Regions from separate parts of the Paenisporosarcina macmurdoensis genome, predicted to be linked through region 3. Evidence: riboswitches for the same ligand, from Rfam matches in the RefSeq annotation. Region 3 holds a riboswitch; each other region holds the start of a gene.
The links. A riboswitch is a leader RNA that binds a small molecule or an ion and turns the genes downstream of it on or off. The one in region 3 is predicted to bind S-adenosylmethionine.
Positions count from the first base shown of each region.

Region 1: it holds a riboswitch for S-adenosylmethionine, as region 3 does, so the genes downstream of both, ACFPYN_RS04925 (methionine ABC transporter ATP-binding protein) here and ACFPYN_RS16410 (O-acetylhomoserine aminocarboxypropyltransferase/cysteine synthase family protein) in region 3, are expected to answer to the same signal.
Region 2: it holds a riboswitch for S-adenosylmethionine, as region 3 does, so the genes downstream of both, ACFPYN_RS01100 (M20 family metallopeptidase) here and ACFPYN_RS16410 (O-acetylhomoserine aminocarboxypropyltransferase/cysteine synthase family protein) in region 3, are expected to answer to the same signal.

Region 1 covers NZ_JBHSRI010000004.1:959-6,451, forward strand. Annotated here, with positions in the region: gene ACFPYN_RS04915 (pyridoxal phosphate-dependent aminotransferase) at 1-702, opposite strand, end outside; gene ACFPYN_RS04920 (carbon-nitrogen family hydrolase) at 788-1,582, shown strand; SAM riboswitch class I at 1,656-1,764, shown strand; gene ACFPYN_RS04925 (methionine ABC transporter ATP-binding protein) at 1,841-2,854, shown strand; gene ACFPYN_RS04930 (methionine ABC transporter permease) at 2,844-3,515, shown strand; gene ACFPYN_RS04935 (MetQ/NlpA family ABC transporter substrate-binding protein) at 3,531-4,361, shown strand; gene ACFPYN_RS04940 (iron-containing alcohol dehydrogenase family protein) at 4,377-5,462, shown strand.
Region 2 covers NZ_JBHSRI010000002.1:245,969-251,461, forward strand. Annotated here, with positions in the region: gene ACFPYN_RS01090 (metal-sensitive transcriptional regulator) at 89-349, shown strand; gene ACFPYN_RS01095 (rhodanese-like domain-containing protein) at 361-711, shown strand; gene ACFPYN_RS01100 (M20 family metallopeptidase) at 1,157-2,362, opposite strand; SAM riboswitch class I at 2,729-2,849, opposite strand; gene ACFPYN_RS01105 (AzlD domain-containing protein) at 3,029-3,337, opposite strand; gene ACFPYN_RS01110 (AzlC family ABC transporter permease) at 3,337-4,023, opposite strand; gene ACFPYN_RS01115 (helix-turn-helix domain-containing protein) at 4,101-4,658, shown strand; gene ACFPYN_RS01120 (TVP38/TMEM64 family protein) at 4,716-5,354, shown strand; gene lepB (signal peptidase I) at 5,351-5,493, shown strand, end outside.
Region 3 covers NZ_JBHSRI010000025.1:550,210-555,702, reverse strand. Annotated here, with positions in the region: gene metX (homoserine O-acetyltransferase MetX) at 1-498, opposite strand, end outside; gene ACFPYN_RS16410 (O-acetylhomoserine aminocarboxypropyltransferase/cysteine synthase family protein) at 516-1,805, opposite strand; SAM riboswitch class I at 1,923-2,039, opposite strand; gene ACFPYN_RS16405 (glycerol-3-phosphate acyltransferase) at 2,180-2,827, shown strand; gene rpmG (50S ribosomal protein L33) at 3,715-3,864, opposite strand; gene pepT (peptidase T) at 4,020-5,246, shown strand; gene ACFPYN_RS16390 (DMT family transporter) at 5,258-5,493, shown strand, end outside.

The DNA.
Region 1 (5,493 bases), on a different contig from region 3:
GTACATTTCAATTCCGATGTCTTTTGCGCCTTCAGCTTGCAAGAAACTTACTGGTTTTATTCCTTCAAATCCAATGGCACCATAGGCGAAATCATGTGATACGGCAATCCCATTTTCTTTAGCAAATGCAACGGTTTCGTTGAAGAATTCAAGGGTAGCCGTCGCTCCAGTAGGGTTGTTTGGGTAGTTAAGATATATTAGTTTTGCACGTTCCTTACTTTCTTCAGAAAGTAAATTGTAATCTGGTAAAAAGTTATTGTCTGCTACAAGTGGAAGCGTTTCATAGTGTACGCCGGCCATCACAACTCCTGATAAATAATCAGGGTATCCAGGGTCTGGTAGCAGCATCCAATCTCCCGGATTTAATACGGCCATTGGCAATTCAACAAGTCCGATTTTTGTTCCAAATAGTACAGCTACTTCCGTCAACGGATCGATATCAACGTTGTATTCCCGTTTATAAAAGTTAGCGGCAGCTTCTTTCAATTCGCTTATTCCCCGGAATGGCGAATATTTGTGGGTAACTGGATTTTCAACAGCTTGTTGTAAAGCTTGTACGATGTGTGGAGGTGTTGGTTGGTCAGGATTTCCTTGACCTAAATTAATTACATCACGACCTTGTGCGACCGCAGCTCCAACTTTTTGTACAAGAGAAGCAAAAAACTGTGGAGGCAATTGTTGTAGTTTTTTTGAGAGTTCCATGGCATTTCCTCATTTTCTGAAATAGTTGCAATCATCAGCCAAATCTTATAACCTTTTGAGTATCTTGTCTATAGGTGGTGTATCCATGAAAATCGCATGCATTCAGCTCGACGTTGCGTTTGCTGACCCTGAAAAAAATTTTCACAACGTTCAAACGTTAATTAAAAAAGTGGTTAGTGAAGGGGCAGAGCTCGTTGCTTTACCAGAAATGTGGAATACTGCTTATGCTTTAACTGAGTTAGAAAACCTCGCCGACATCGAAGGAAAGCGTACGAAAAAGTTTCTTTCCAATTTAGCACGAACCTATCACATACATATCGTAGGCGGTTCGGTTTCAACAAAAAAAGGAGCTAACTTCTATAACACGATGTATGTGTATTCAAACGATGGAGAGCTTGTTGGTGAATACGATAAAGCACATTTATTCCGCTTGATGGACGAACATCTATACCTACAAGCAGGAAATAAGGAAAATGTGTTTACTCTAGGTTCTATACAAGCTGGAGGAGTTATATGTTATGATTTACGATTCCCTGAATGGTTACGGGCGCACGCATTAGCAGGCGCAAAGGTGTTATTCGTTCCAGCACAGTGGCCTTCTACACGCATTGACCATTGGAAGATTTTACTTCAAGCGCGTGCAATTGAAAACCAATGTTTCGTCATTGCGGTGAATCGAATTGGTTCGGATCCAAACAATCAATTTAATGGTCAATCAATGATTATTGCACCGTGGGGAAAAGTGTTGTGGACCGGCACTGAACATGAAGAGTACGCGGTAATTGACGTTGATTTCTCAGAGGTTGAAGAAGTACGTACACGCATCCCCGTGTATGAGGATCGTAGACCGTCACTTTACCAATCATTATTTGAAAAGTGAAAAAAGGTTTGACAGTCGTTAAGAAACGTCGTAAGATTTAGTTCGAGCAACAAATACAACTACATATGGAAACAACTTATCAAGAGAGACCGAGGGATAGGCCCTATGACGTCCGGCAACCCCCAGCATTAGCTGGGAAGGTGCCAATTCCTACAGAATGATTTCATTCTGAAAGATAACCCAGAATCCATTTTTCGGTGCCTCTTTCATTATGAAAGGGGCATTTTTTGTTTTCCAGAAGGTGAAAAGGAGCTTGTAATGATACGAATTAATGATTTATCTAAAGAGTATAAAACGAAAAAAGGTCTGGTCATGGGTGTTGATCGAGTTAATCTCACCATCGCTGAAGGAGAAGTATTCGGAATTGTGGGGTATTCAGGAGCTGGCAAGAGTTCGCTATTACGCTGTATCAACTTACTCGAAAGACCAACCAGTGGCCAAATTGAAGTGAATGGACGTGATTTAACCAAATTAAAGCGTGAAGAATTACGGAAAGCACGCTTGAAAATTGGCATGATTTTTCAACATTTTTACTTGATTAGCCAAAAGACAGTTGCTGAAAACATTGCATTTGCATTAAAAGCAGCAAATACGCCAGGAGAAAAAATGACATCTCGTGTAAATGAACTTCTTGAAATGGTTGGTTTAACAGATAAGAAAGATGTGTATCCGGCACAACTGAGCGGTGGGCAGAAGCAACGTGTTGGAATAGCCCGTGCGCTAGCAAATAACCCTTCCTTGTTATTGTGTGACGAAGCAACCTCAGCGCTTGATCCAAATACAACGTTGTCCATTCTTCGATTACTAAAAAAGATAAACCGCGAATTAAACATCACGATTGTGTTAATCACGCATGAAATGAATGTAGTGAAAGAAATCTGCGACCGTATGGCAGTTATGCAAGACGGGCGAGTAGTAGAAGAAGGATCAGTTTACGAAATTTTCTCAAATCCAAAAGCTGAGCTGACGAAAGAATTTATTAGTAGCGTACTGTCATTTGAAGTGCCACAAGCTATTTTGGCTAAAGTGACTGGAAGCATTGTGAAAGTGATGTTTAAAGGAGAAGTAGCAGGTGAAGGTGTTATTTCTGATATGGTTCAACATTTTGATGTACGGGGAAATTTCTTGCACGGTTCGATTGAATACATACAAGAAGTGCCTCTCGGTTTGTTCTTAATGGAAATTCAAGGCCAACCGGACAATATTACAAGAGCCGTTAGCTATATGGAAGGCCGTGGAGCGCAAGTGGAGGTGATACAAAATGGGCATTGATATCCAGCATGTGATTGAATTATGGCCAGACATCCTCAAAGCATTTGGGCAAACAATGTATATGATTGGAATTTCACTGACGGTAGCAATTGTGATTGGATTACCACTTGGGATTGTACTTTTCATTACCGATCGGGGATTGTTCTTAGAAAATCGATTTGTAAAAGGCGTACTCGGTTTTATTGTGAATATGGTTCGTTCCATTCCGTTTATTATTTTGTTAGTTGCACTTATTCCATTAACCAAATTACTTGTTGATTCAACGATTGGTCCAGCAGCAGCAAGTGTTTCTTTATCGGTTGCGGCCATTCCATTTTTCGCTCGAATTGTTGAAACATCACTCCGCGAAATTGATAAAGGTGTTATCGAAGCTGCCGTTGCAGTAGGAGCAACTCCTTGGATGATTATCAGAGATGTGTTATTACCTGAAGCGAAGTCGAGCATCGTACAAGGAGTGACGATGACTATCATTAGCCTCGTTGCTTACTCAGCTATGGCTGGTGTAGTGGGCGGAGGCGGAATTGGAGACTTGGCAATACGCTTCGGCTATTACCGTTATGACAATACAATTATGGTTGTCACGGTTGTGATTTTAATTGTTCTCGTTCAAATCATTCAACAATTGGGTGATTGGACTTCTAAAGCAATAGATAAACGATAAAGGGGAGAGACAGAGATGAAAAAGGTTTTATTTACGATGATGTTAGTTGTATTAGTAGCGACACTTGCTGCATGCGGAGGAAGTGACGAAGAATCAAAAGGCAAGGATAACGACAAGTCGGTAAAATTAGGTGGTACAGCAGGTCCTTACAGCGACATGTTGAAAACAGCCATTCAACCGGCTCTTGAAGAGAAAGGCTACAAAGTAGAAATCGTTGAATTCAGCGATTACATTCAACCAAATATTGCATTAGATGATGGCTCAATCGATGCAAACCTTTTCCAACACTCGATTTATATTGAAAACTTCTCGAAAGAAAATGATATGGAATTAACGGGACTTGTCACAGTACCTACAGCACCAATGGGTATTTACTCTAATGTTTATAAGTCTATTGAAGATGTGAAAGACGGTGCTACGATAACCATTCCAAATGATCCAGTAAATGCAGCACGTACATTTTTAATTTTAGAAGAACAAGGCTTAATTAAACTAGATCCAAATGCAGAGCCATTAACTGTGTCAGAGAAAGATATTAAGACCAATACGAAAAACTTAGTGTTCCAACCAATTGAAGCAGGTCAGCTTCCTCGATCAGTAGATGGTGCAGATTTAGCAGCAGTTCCAGGAAACTTCGCTTTAGCAGCAGATATGGATTTACTAGATGCATTAATTTTAGAAAACATGCCAGATCGCTATCGTAACCTTGTGGCTGTAACGACTGCAAATAAAGACTCACAACTAGCGAAAGACTTAATTGAAATCGTGGAAGCACCAGAATTCGAAGGAATTATTGATTCGGAGTTTGAAGGCTTTGGTAAACCAGAGTGGATGGCAAACCGTTAAGAGAGAAGGGGTCTGATGGAAGACATCATTATTCGGGGAGCGCCAGCTGAGTATGTTTGTAAAAGTGGAGTGCTAGAAGAACTTGAAGACAAGTTAACGTCTAGAAATATCAAACGAGTACTCATTGTTTCAGGTGTCAAGTCATGGTATGCAGCACGCTACTATTTTCCAACACTAAAAAGCATTCATGTAACACACGCTTTTTATAAAGGACAGTGTACAGTTACTGAAATTTCCAGAGTGGCTGCTCTAGCACAGAGCTACGCCGTAGATGCCATTATTGGAGTAGGCGGAGGAAAAGTATTGGACGTGGTGAAAGCGGCTGCTAGCGCAAGTAGAACGAAGTCGGTGTTGATTCCGACACTCGCTTCAAACTGCGCACCGTGGACACCACTAAGTGTTATTTATTCGGATGAAGGGGTTATGTCGCATTACGATGTGTACCCCATAAGTGTTGACCTTCTTCTCGTCGAGCCGCGCATTTTAGTGGAAGCCCCCGCTCCGCTTTTGATTGCAGGCATCGGCGACACGCTAGCCAAGTGGTATGAGGCAGACGTACAGATTAGGCGATTAACCAATCCCCCGGTTGCGCTGAAAGTCGCTCATCATACCGCTCGGTTGTGTGCTGAAGAAATGTTTGAACATGCAGAAGAAGCCGTTAATGATGCGAAAGACGTAAGAGTGTCCAATGCCTTCGTTAGAGTAGTCGAATCGATTATCATGCTTGGAGGTATGGTAGGTGGATTTGGCGATCGTTATGGTCGCATTGCCGGTGCTCACTCCATACACAATGGCATGACCATTGCACCTGAGTCACATGAAGCATTACATGGAAATAAAGTGGCTTATGGTATTTTGGTTCAATTGCTTCTAGAACAGAAGGAAAGTGAAGTTGAGCGGCTGTTGCCGTTTTATCAGAAACTAGGCTTGCCTACATCTTTATATGAATTAAACATTCCGAGTAAATGGATTGATGAAATTGCACAACAAGCTACAAGAATGGAAGAGTCCATTCACCATATGCGCAATGAAAAAATAACAGCTTCTGAAGTGGCACAAGCTATGCACGATTTAGAATCAAGGCTAATTATAAAACTATGAATATGCTGAGAACACCTTACAAATGGGCCTG
Region 2 (5,493 bases), on a different contig from region 3:
AGGAAGTAATTTCAGTATGAGAAAAGACATCAACTTGCACTATTTCATTGGTGTAAGTTGTGTTTTTCTAATAGAGGAGCGAAGACAGATGGATTATTCAAAACAAATTACAAATCGCTTAAATCGAGTGGATGGACAACTTCAGGGTGTCATTCGAATGATTGAGGGAGCCCGCGAATGCAACGATGTCGTAACACAACTAAGTGCAATCAAAGGTGCGCTAGATCGCACAATCGGTTTAATTGTCAGTGAGAACTTGGAGCAATGTGTTCGGACAAGCATTGCCGAGGGAAATTCTTCAGATGAACATGTTAAACAAGCTGTTCAATTACTTATGAAAAGTAGATAGGGGAGATTTTAATGGAATGGTTATTAATAGCAGTGGTAGTAGGATTTATCGCATGGCGCATGATGCCGGCAAAAGGAGTTAAAACAGTTTCTACAACGGATTTAAAAGGAATGCTGAATGATAAATCAAAACAATTTGTAGACGTTAGAACGCCAGGAGAGTATAAAGGCAGAAAGATTTCACAATTCCAAAACATCCCTCTTGATCAGCTTCCTTCTAAATTAGATAAACTTGATAAAACAAAAGAAACATATGTTATTTGTCAAAGTGGCATGCGTAGTTCTCGTGCAGCTGGAATATTAAAGAAAGCTGGCTTTACGAACGTCGTGAATGTACGTGGCGGAATGAGTCAATGGCAATAAAGCGATAGATTATACAATTGCTTTTATAGTACTAGTATTTGTATCAATGCTTGTATTTGCATGAATCAGTGTCGTAGCTGCTATGAGCGGATTTCTGAATGCTATGAGCGGATTCGTGTCGACTATCAGCGCAAAAGACGTGGGTATCGGCGAATCTTTGTCGACTATCAGCGGTTCTGTGTCGACTACGAGCGTTTCAACAAAAATGGGGACATCCAGCTTCAGTGGATGTCCTTAACAAGTCAGACTTTCATCATTCCAACTCAAGTGTCGAGCTAGAATGAGATTCTCTAAGGGAAAAGTCGGCGTTATGGGTCTTTACATCAATTTTCCAAAGTTCTCTTAACGGTGGGTGGCTAAATGGCCATTCACTTTTTTTGATGAAAAGAATGGAGCGGCAACAAAAAAACGAGCGGCGAATGAGCCACTCGAATGATTTAAACATCTATTTTTCATCCTTCGCTTTAAGTGCTACTTCATGTGCTTTTCGTACTTGATGAAGTAATGCTGGTTCACTCAATAAGCGATAACCTGCTCCGGCAAGTGTTTTTGCTCCAGTAACTAGAGCCTTGTAACCAACATCAGAGTTTGCGGCTTCACGAAATTCATTTGTATGAGCAATCAATTCGTCAGGTCCAATTTTAATATAAGGATGTGCTGTCGGTACGACATAACTGATGTTTCCTGCATCGGTTGAGCCTAACCCTCGGCTTCTTTTTGAGAATACTACTTCACCATGTGATTCCAATTCTTCATGTAAAACACTGTCTAGTACATTGTTTAAGACGAAGTCCTGAACTTCATTTTGGAATCGTTCAACTTTAACGGTTGCACCAGTTGATAAAGCAGCACCTTCTGCAATCGCACGAATACGTGTACTTACAGCTTCTGTTTTAGCCCATGTGTCTGCACGAATGTAAAAGCGAGCGGATGCATAGTCAGGCACAATGTTCGGTGCATCGCCACCATGTGTGATGATACCGTGAATGCGTACATCACTAGTGACGTGTTGACGGAGGGCATTGATGCCATTGAATAATTGAATGACCGAATCCAATGCGTTTATGCCTTTTTCAGGAGAACCAGAAGCATGTGCTGCTGTGCCATAAAAATGAAAATCAAGTGGATCCACAGCAAGGGTGGGGCTAGTCAAACTTGTACGTCCTGATGGATGAATCATTAAAGCAACATCCACATTTTCTAATAAACCATGTCGAACAAAGCTTCCTTTTGCACTACCGTTAGGACCGCCTTCTTCTGCAGGAGTTCCAAGTACAATAACTTTTCCGCCAGTCTCAAACAATACTTCTGATAGGGCTATACCTGCAGCAACACTTGTTGTGCCAATTATATTATGGCCACAAGCATGACCTAAGCCTGGAAGTGCATCATATTCTGCTAAGAAAGCAATAGTAGGGCCTTCCACACCAGAATCTTTAACAGCATAAAAGGCAGTGTCATGACCAGCCACACTAAGAGTCACTTCAAAACCAAATTCGCGCAAATACTCGCTTAAAGAATAGCTAGCAAAGACTTCTTCATTACCAATTTCAGGTTTCGCATGGATTTCTTTTGCCAATGAGATTAATCGCTCAGCGTGGCTATCAATACTTTCATAAATGCGAGATTTCGAATCAATTACCAATGTCATATTATGTTCCTCCAATTTTTTATTATTGACTCTGTTGAATTATGTTTACTTACTAGGCGCAATTATACTCTTCCAGTTGTTCTCCAATTTCAACATCATTTTTTTACAGGTCCTTATTAAAAAAGTCTTGGATTACTTATGAATCTGTGTGTTGAAATAAATTCCTGTGAACTGGGAAACCTCCTTATTGAAGAATGGTCAATTATTGTCATTCAGGAAGTGGGGAACCCCATGTAGTGAGAAATAATTGATTCCGCAAGCAATTTTAGCGCATCAACTTTCTATCTCTGAACGAAAAAAAGAGAGCTTTCTTTTTCTTATACTCAAGAAAAAGAAGGCTCTCCGAATTTACGGAAAACCATCTCGTTCTCATCTTCCAAGCGATTACATGCGTTCGCTTGCAGGAGTTGGCACAGTGTTCAACAATTATGTTGAACCCGCTGCCGAGACGTCAAAGGGCCTGTCCCTCGGTCTCTCTAGATAAGAAAGTGATGTGTTGCTATAAAATTGTTGCAAGAATTGATTTTGACTTTACGCCTTTCGAAATAAATCGTCAACCTTTATTAAAAAGTAAAACTATTCAGACAATTATATAATATGTAAGTTTTAGATCCAAATAGATTAAAATTAATTCATGAATGGCGAAGTGTATAAGGAACAACAATATCAACTTATCAAGCTATAAAAAGCCAATACGGCAATTGAACCCATAACAACGAGTATCACATTTGCTCCAGCAAACGCTAACGCGAATGCTGCGATGGCACCTATCAAGCCAAATAATAAATGGCCTTCTTGAACAAAAAGAATGGCAGGAAATATCAATGCACCTAATACAGCAAAGGGAATATTTCTTAAGACACCACTAACGAGCGGCGGTAATTCACGTCCTTCTAAAAAGGTTAACGGAACAACTCGCGGAATATAGGTCACAATCGCCATTCCAAGAATCATCCACCAATACCACTTCTCCATTAAGCGACACGTCCTTTCCGGGTATATAGAATTTCAACCAAAATCGCCGAACCTAAAGTGGCGACTAATATGGCCCAACCAGTTGATAATAAGCCGCTCCAATACAAGGCACTGTGAATAACTGCCCCGAACAAGGCAAGCAATGCTACTTTTCGATTGCCTTTCATTGAAGGAACGAGCAAGCCTACAAACATTGCATATAATGCTATAGACATGGCTGCTTGGAGGAACGCGGGTAAATTTGCGCCTATGACATGGCCGAGAGCAGTAAAGACCACCCAACTGCCATAGGAGATCAATATGACACCTGCAGCAAAGGAGGTCCTGATTGTTTCTTGTTTTTGTGTTGCTAATACGGAAAATGATTCATCGGTAACGCCAAATGCATAAATGGCTTTTTTCCAACGTGCATCCGGCTGCATCTTTTCATTCAATGAAGCCGTCATTAGAAAGTGACGAATGTTAACGACAAACGTATTTAAAACAATTAATATGGGATCAACGCCCGTTGTAATTAAGGTTAAAGATATGTATTGAGCAGCACCTGCAAAAACAAACATACTCATGGCCGTTGCTTCCCACATAGATAAGCCGCTTGTTTTAGCGAGTAAGCCAAAAGTTAAAGCAATTGGAAAGTAACCGATAGCTATGCTTAAACCGGCTCGAATGCCATTCATAAATGTCATATGTCATATGCTCCTCTCGCTGAATGTTTAATAGATTATACATCTGTATGTTAAAATAAACAATGAGAGGTGAAATTATGGAACAGATGAGACGTAATTTAGGTGTTCAACTAAAAAAGATTAGACATCAACGTGGTATGAGTTTAGATGATATTGCGAAACTGACCGATGTCAGTAAAGCGCAACTTGCCCAAATGGAAAAAGGGGAGTCTAATCCAACCGTATCAACTATTTGGAAAATTGCAGATGGGCTGAAAGTTAGTTTCTCTTCTCTTTTACAAGCACCAAAATCTACTTTAAAGAAAATCTCATCTTCAGAAATTCCATTCTTAACAGAAGATGAAGGCCGCTATCGCGTATTTTCCGTCATTCCGTATAGCCCGGAACGTGGATGGGAATTTTACAGGATCGAGTTAGATCCACACTGTTCGTATGAAAGTGTTGCTCATATGGATGGAGTCGAGGAATCGTTAACAGTTATCCAAGGGGAGATACAAATCATATTGGAAGCTGAAGAAATTAAATTAGATACAGGTGACACCTTGGTTTTTTCAGGTAACCAAACCCACTGTTATGTGAACACGCGTGACACAATGTCTGTTATACACCTGATCATTACCTATCAATATGTTTGATGCGAGCTTGTCTCGGGAAAACTGGCAATACCTATACTATTTTTGAGGATGAGGAACATGTTTGATTGGCTAACCGCAGAAAATTTATTAGAACTAACTAGAGATTACAAATCACTTGGACCTCTAATCGGATTCTTATTGCCATTTTTAGAATCTTTTTTACCATTTTTACCCCTATTTGCATTCGTTTTTGCCAATGCTAGCGCATATGGTTTATGGATAGGTTTTTTAATATCTTGGGCAGGAACAACTATTGGTTCTTATATTGTGTTTTTAATCATTCGAAAATATGGACGTGCACGCTTTCTTGGAGTCATGACCAAACATGAACGTGTTCAAAAGTTAATACATTGGGTTGAAACTCATGGTTTTGGACCTTTATTTTTATTGTTATGTTTTCCGTTTACCCCTTCTGCACTCGTGAACGTGGTGGCGGGTCTATCAGATATAAAAAAGAATACGTATTTATGGACGTTGCTCGCTGGTAAATTTGTGATGATTTTAACCATCAGTTTTATCGGCTATGATATTAAAGCACTTATCACACAACCTATACGTACAGCTATCGTAGTGGCAGTTATCGGTTTGTTGTGGCTTTTAGGTAAACAAATAGAACGCAGGCTAAATGCGAAAGTTGAAGCGGATTTTCGAATGATTCAAAAAGAAAGACAAAAAGGAAAGGGGCCCATGGTTTGAGTTCATTGAAACAGGAAGCATGGGAATGGGCAAAAGCAATTATCATTGGACTGTTAATCATTGTTGTCATTCGCTCATTAGTGGTAACAAATTACTCAGTTTCTGGACAATCGATGCAGCCTACACTTCAAAATACTGA
Region 3 (5,493 bases):
TAGATAAGGAGTAACTGCTAAAGGAACCAGTACATCCATATCTTTTGGGTAAAGGAGCCCCCACTCTAGAACGCGCATGCCACCAAGTGAACCCCCAATTACTGCATGGAGTCTATCAATTCCCAATGCGAGTAATCCCTGTTTTTCAGCATGGACCATATCTCGAATTGTAATAGTTGGGAAGGACGCGCGATATGATTCACCGGTTGTGGGGTTAATCGTTGATGGACCAGTTGAACCTGAACAACCACCCAGAACATTCCACGTAATTACTTGAAATACATTTGTATCAATTATTTTCCCTGCTCCAATTAACCCGCTCCACCATCCGGGTTTTTCCGGAGTTCCGGTTGCATATTGATTTCCAGTTAAAGCATGGCAAATTAGAATTACAGGTGCATCTGATGGACCAAACGATTCATATGAAAGTTCGACTTGTTCGAGCAGTTCTCCTGACTCTGTTTGGAAGTTTCCTATTCCTACACTTCCTATTACCACTAAAACTCACCTCCAAGTTAAATCGGTACGACGATTGCTTTTTCTATCGCTTGCTCTAAATCCGCTACTAAGTCCTCTACCGACTCTAATCCTACTGAAAGTCGAATCAATTCTTCAGTGACACCTGATTTCCTTAATTCTTCTCCGCTTAACTGTTGATGTGTAGTAGAAGCTGGATGAATAATAAGCGACTTAGCATCACCTACATTAGCAACATGAGACCAAATTTGAACGCTATCGATAATTTTCCGACCAGCATCTCGACCTCCTTTGATCCCAAAATTCACAATTGAACCGTATCCATTCTTTAAGTATTTATTAGCCAGTTGATGTGATGGATGTGATTCAAATCCATTAAAATTAACCCACTCCACTGCAGGATGACTCTCTAGATATGCAGCCACCGCTGCAGCATTTTCATTGTGTTTAGGGACACGTAAATGCAATGTTTCAAGACCTTGCAAAAAAGCAAATGCGTTCTCTGGGCTTAGACACGGACCAAAGTCACGCAGTAATTGAACACGAAGTTTGATGGCGAACGCGACTTGAGGAACGTCAATTGCATATCGCAATCCATGATAACTTGGATCTGGCTCCGTAAACCCTGGAAACTTTTCGCTATTCCAGTCAAACGTTCCTGCATCCACTACTACTCCTCCGATAGATGTGCCATGTCCACCAATCCACTTTGTGGCGGAATGGACGACTACATCTGCACCGAATTCAATAGGATTACATCCGTATGGAGTCGCGAATGTATTATCAATAATCAAAGGTATTCCGTTGTCATGTGCAATGCTAGAAACTGCCTCAACATCTAATACATGAAGGCTTGGGTTTCCAATAATTTCACCAAATATTGCTTTGGTTCTTTCAGTAATGGCATCACGGAAATTCTCAGGATTTGTTGAGTCAACAAATTTCACTGTAATTCCATACCTTGGGAGTGTGTTTGCAAATAAATTATATGTCCCACCGTACAAATTACTCGCCGCAACGATTTCATCACCTGTTCCAGCAACATTTAGAATAGAAAATGCAATGGCTGCCATCCCACTCGAAAGTGCTACTGCGGCAGTACCCCCTTCAAGTAAAGCAATTCGTTGTTCAAATACATCCACTGTCGGATTGCCTATTCGAGAATAAATATTTCCTGCCTCTTGCAAAGCAAATAAATTTTGAGCATGTTCAGTATCTCTGAACACAAAAGAAGTTGTTTTGTAAATGGGTACTGCTCGAGAACCTGTTACTGGATCTGGCTGCTGTCCCCCGTGTAAAAGTAGCGTTTCTGGTTGAAGATTTGTCATTGTTTTTTCCTCCTGATTTGTGGTTTAGATGGAAGAGTGGAGGAGAAAGAGGAGTTTTGGAATACAAAAAGCCCCTTCTTCACTTAAGAAGAGGGGGCTCGCAAATGCGTATACCTCCTCTTATCTTTCAGATCCACATGAAGAAATCTGTAGGAATTAGCACCTTTGCAAGTTCTTCACTTGCCGGTTGCTGGGCATCGTAGGGCCTAGTCCCTCCGCCACTCTTGATAAGAGTATTTGATTCAATTTTCCATCTTGAGAAACAGTATATGTTCCACAGGAAGAAAAAGTCAAGAATTAATTATTTATTTTTTTCGAAACTTCAGACTATATTCAAACGTTTAATGATTGAGCAGATATAAGGAGTTGAGATTATGAATCTTGCTTTACTTGCGCTACTGATTATCCTAGCAGGCTATTTTATTGGCAGTTTACATGGCTCCTATATCGCACAATGGGTATCGGGTGTGAAGGTAAAAGAGCAAGGAGTAAAAAATTCTGGAGCGTCTAATGCAACGATTGTCTTAGGTTTGAAATTCGGGGCTTTAGTAGCTCTACTTGATATTGGTAAAGGACTCATCGCTGTCCTATTTTTAGCCCGGATATTACATAAGCACAGTCTCTTTACTGATGACACCCCTACTCTGCTTTTATTAATGGGAGCAGCTGTCATCATCGGACATAATTTTCCTTTGTGGATGAATTTTGATGGCGGCAAAGGAACGGCATCCCTTATTGGAATAATGTTTGCTGTCGATTGGAGAATGGGTTGTGTCGGATTGGCATTGCTAATCTTACTATCTCTCTTAACTGACTATTTACCATTAGGCGTTCTTTTTTTATACTTAACATTTTTAGTGTATGTATTTTGGTTTACAGAAGGACTTTGGCCAGCCATCATCTCACTAACTCTTTTCACTTTAGCTATTTGGAAACATAGAGAAAATATCTTGCGAATAAGGATTGGAACTGAACCTAAAGTTTCTACTGTTTTGAAAAAGAAAAAAGCGATGTCCTCATGAAATTTATGAGAAGATCGCTTTTACTACTTTGCTAAGTTGAAGAATGCAGTTGATATTGAAGAACCACGCAAGAGCGTGGAGTAATAAAATTCAAGAAACGAAACTTTGACCGTTATTAAGGATGACAGGTTTCCAGTTCGCTTCGGACGCTAAACCTGCTGCACAATAAATCTAGAGACTAAAAGGGATGGGCTTGTGACCTGTAAGCACATAATTATTCGGGTTTGGTTTACTACAGAATAGAGGGTTTCTTGACATAGATGTTCGGCCAAAGATACTATTTTGGCCTCTTCTTGCTGCTTTTATTTTCAAGATAAATTGGCATGAGTTAAGTTAAATTAAATTTAATAAGTATCATCATAATATACTGAACCCTTGTGGCAAAATAAAAAACAAACAATAGAGTATTTATGCACCTTCAAGAAGAAAAAGCATAGAGAACGAGAGCCACAAGTATGTGGTTTTCAAACTTGTTGGGGCTGCCTAATAAGTCCCTAATATAAAATAAGTGGAGAAAATTGATTCTTTTTTCTGCACCTACTTTAGAACATTGTAAAAAGTTATAATTGTCTGTTTTGCACATGAACTTATGGTTTATTGGAGTGAAAGGCGGCAAAAAAGACTGCTCCTGCGGTTACTCGTCGCAAAGATATTGGACGAATGACAGTTCGTCCAATATCTTTCCAGCGGGAATAGCATGAGCGGAAGACCCCGCAGACGAGCTTGCTCGTCGAGGAGGCTGAGGACATGCCCGCGGAAAGCGTCCGCCTGCAACGAAAATCAACTTCTACTAAATATAAATATGGAACACCAATATTTATATTTTATGACTTTTAGGACAACCCCTAACGCAAATGTACAATTTACAACAGTAAATACAAAGCCTATTATTTAGTTTCGCGGTGCAATGTCATTTTCTTTAATCGTTTTGAATACTTTTGCATCTCAATACGTTCTGGATTGTTACGTTTATTTTTAGTTGAAATATAGTTTTTGTCGCCTGTCTCTGTGCAAGCTAACGTGATATTTACTCTCATAATGATATCCTCCAATTTATTAAATAGTAATGATTACGTTTTATAATATACCATACTATTTCTTTTACCGCCAATTGCAATTATCTTTATTCCTAGATGATTCCAATAATGATAAACTAATAATAGATTTATTGAAATTAAGGGAGTGGAATGGGATGCAAGAAATATTAATTGAACGCCTTGTTCGCTATGCGAAAATAGACACACAATCTGATGCAAACAGTTCGACATGTCCATCAACACCTGGACAATGGGATTTACTGCATGAACTTGAAAAAGAATTAGCATCTATCGGTATGGAAGAAATTTCACTTGATGAAAGTGGTTACTTATTTGCCACATTGCCTTCCAATACAGATCATGAAATGCCAACCATTGGCTTCTTAGCTCATGTTGATACAGCAACGGATTATACAGGGAAAAATGTGAATCCTCAACGAATCGACTGCTACGAAGGTGGCGACATCACATTAAATGAAACAACATTTATGTCTCCTAGCGATTTTCCAGAGCTAAACAATTATATTGGCCATACATTAATTACAACAGATGGTACGACATTATTAGGAGCTGACAATAAAGCAGGTATTGCTGAAATTGTCACGGCTATGGAATTTCTAATTAAAAACCCAGACATTAAACACGGGAAGCTTCGAATTGCTTTTACTCCTGACGAAGAAATTGGTCGTGGTCCTCATAAATTTGATGTCGAGAAATTTGATGCGAAATATGCCTACACAATGGATGGTGGTCCTCTAGGGGAACTACAATTTGAAAGTTTTAATGCAGCAGCGGCTAAAGTTATCACGCATGGAACTAGCGTACATCCAGGTTCTGCAAAAAACAAAATGGTCAATGCTTTAACAATCGCCATGAAGTTCCAGTCTCAAATGCCAGCACAAGAAGTTCCTGAAAAGACTGAAGGCTATGAAGGATTTATTCATTTAATGAATTTTAGCGGCCATGTGGAAGAAGCACAGTTATCATATATCATTCGCGACTTTGATAAAGAAAAATTTGAAGTAAAAAAAGCATTATTTGAAAAAGCTGCTGCTGAAGTGAAATCAGAGTTTGGTCCAAATGCTATTACAGTTGAACTAAATGATCAATATTACAATATGGGTGAGAAAATAGAGCCCGTTAAAGAAATTGTTGATATTGCTCATCAAGCTATGACAAATCTATTAATTACACCTTTAGTCCTTCCAATCCGAGGAGGAACAGATGGATCTCAATTGTCTTATATGGGATTACCGACTCCAAACATCTTTACAGGTGGAGAAAACTATCACGGAAAATATGAATATATTTCAGTTGATAATATGGAAAAAGCTACTCAAGTAATGATTGAAATGATTCAACTATTTGAAAGACAAGTTTAAGGAGTGACATCTTGAAAGAGATAGGACTTGGAGTTCTGGCATCTTTATTTTTTGCGGTGACATTTATTTTGAACCGTTCAATGGAGCTTTCCGGAGGCAGTTGGATGTGGAGTGCGTCATTACGCTATTTCTTCATGGTCCCTTTTTTGATGGTATTGGTCGGTCTTCGAGGAAGAATGGGAACCCTCATAGCTGAAATGAAATCTCGTCCTGTTTCCTGGTTTGTATGGAGCTTTGTTGCGTTTGT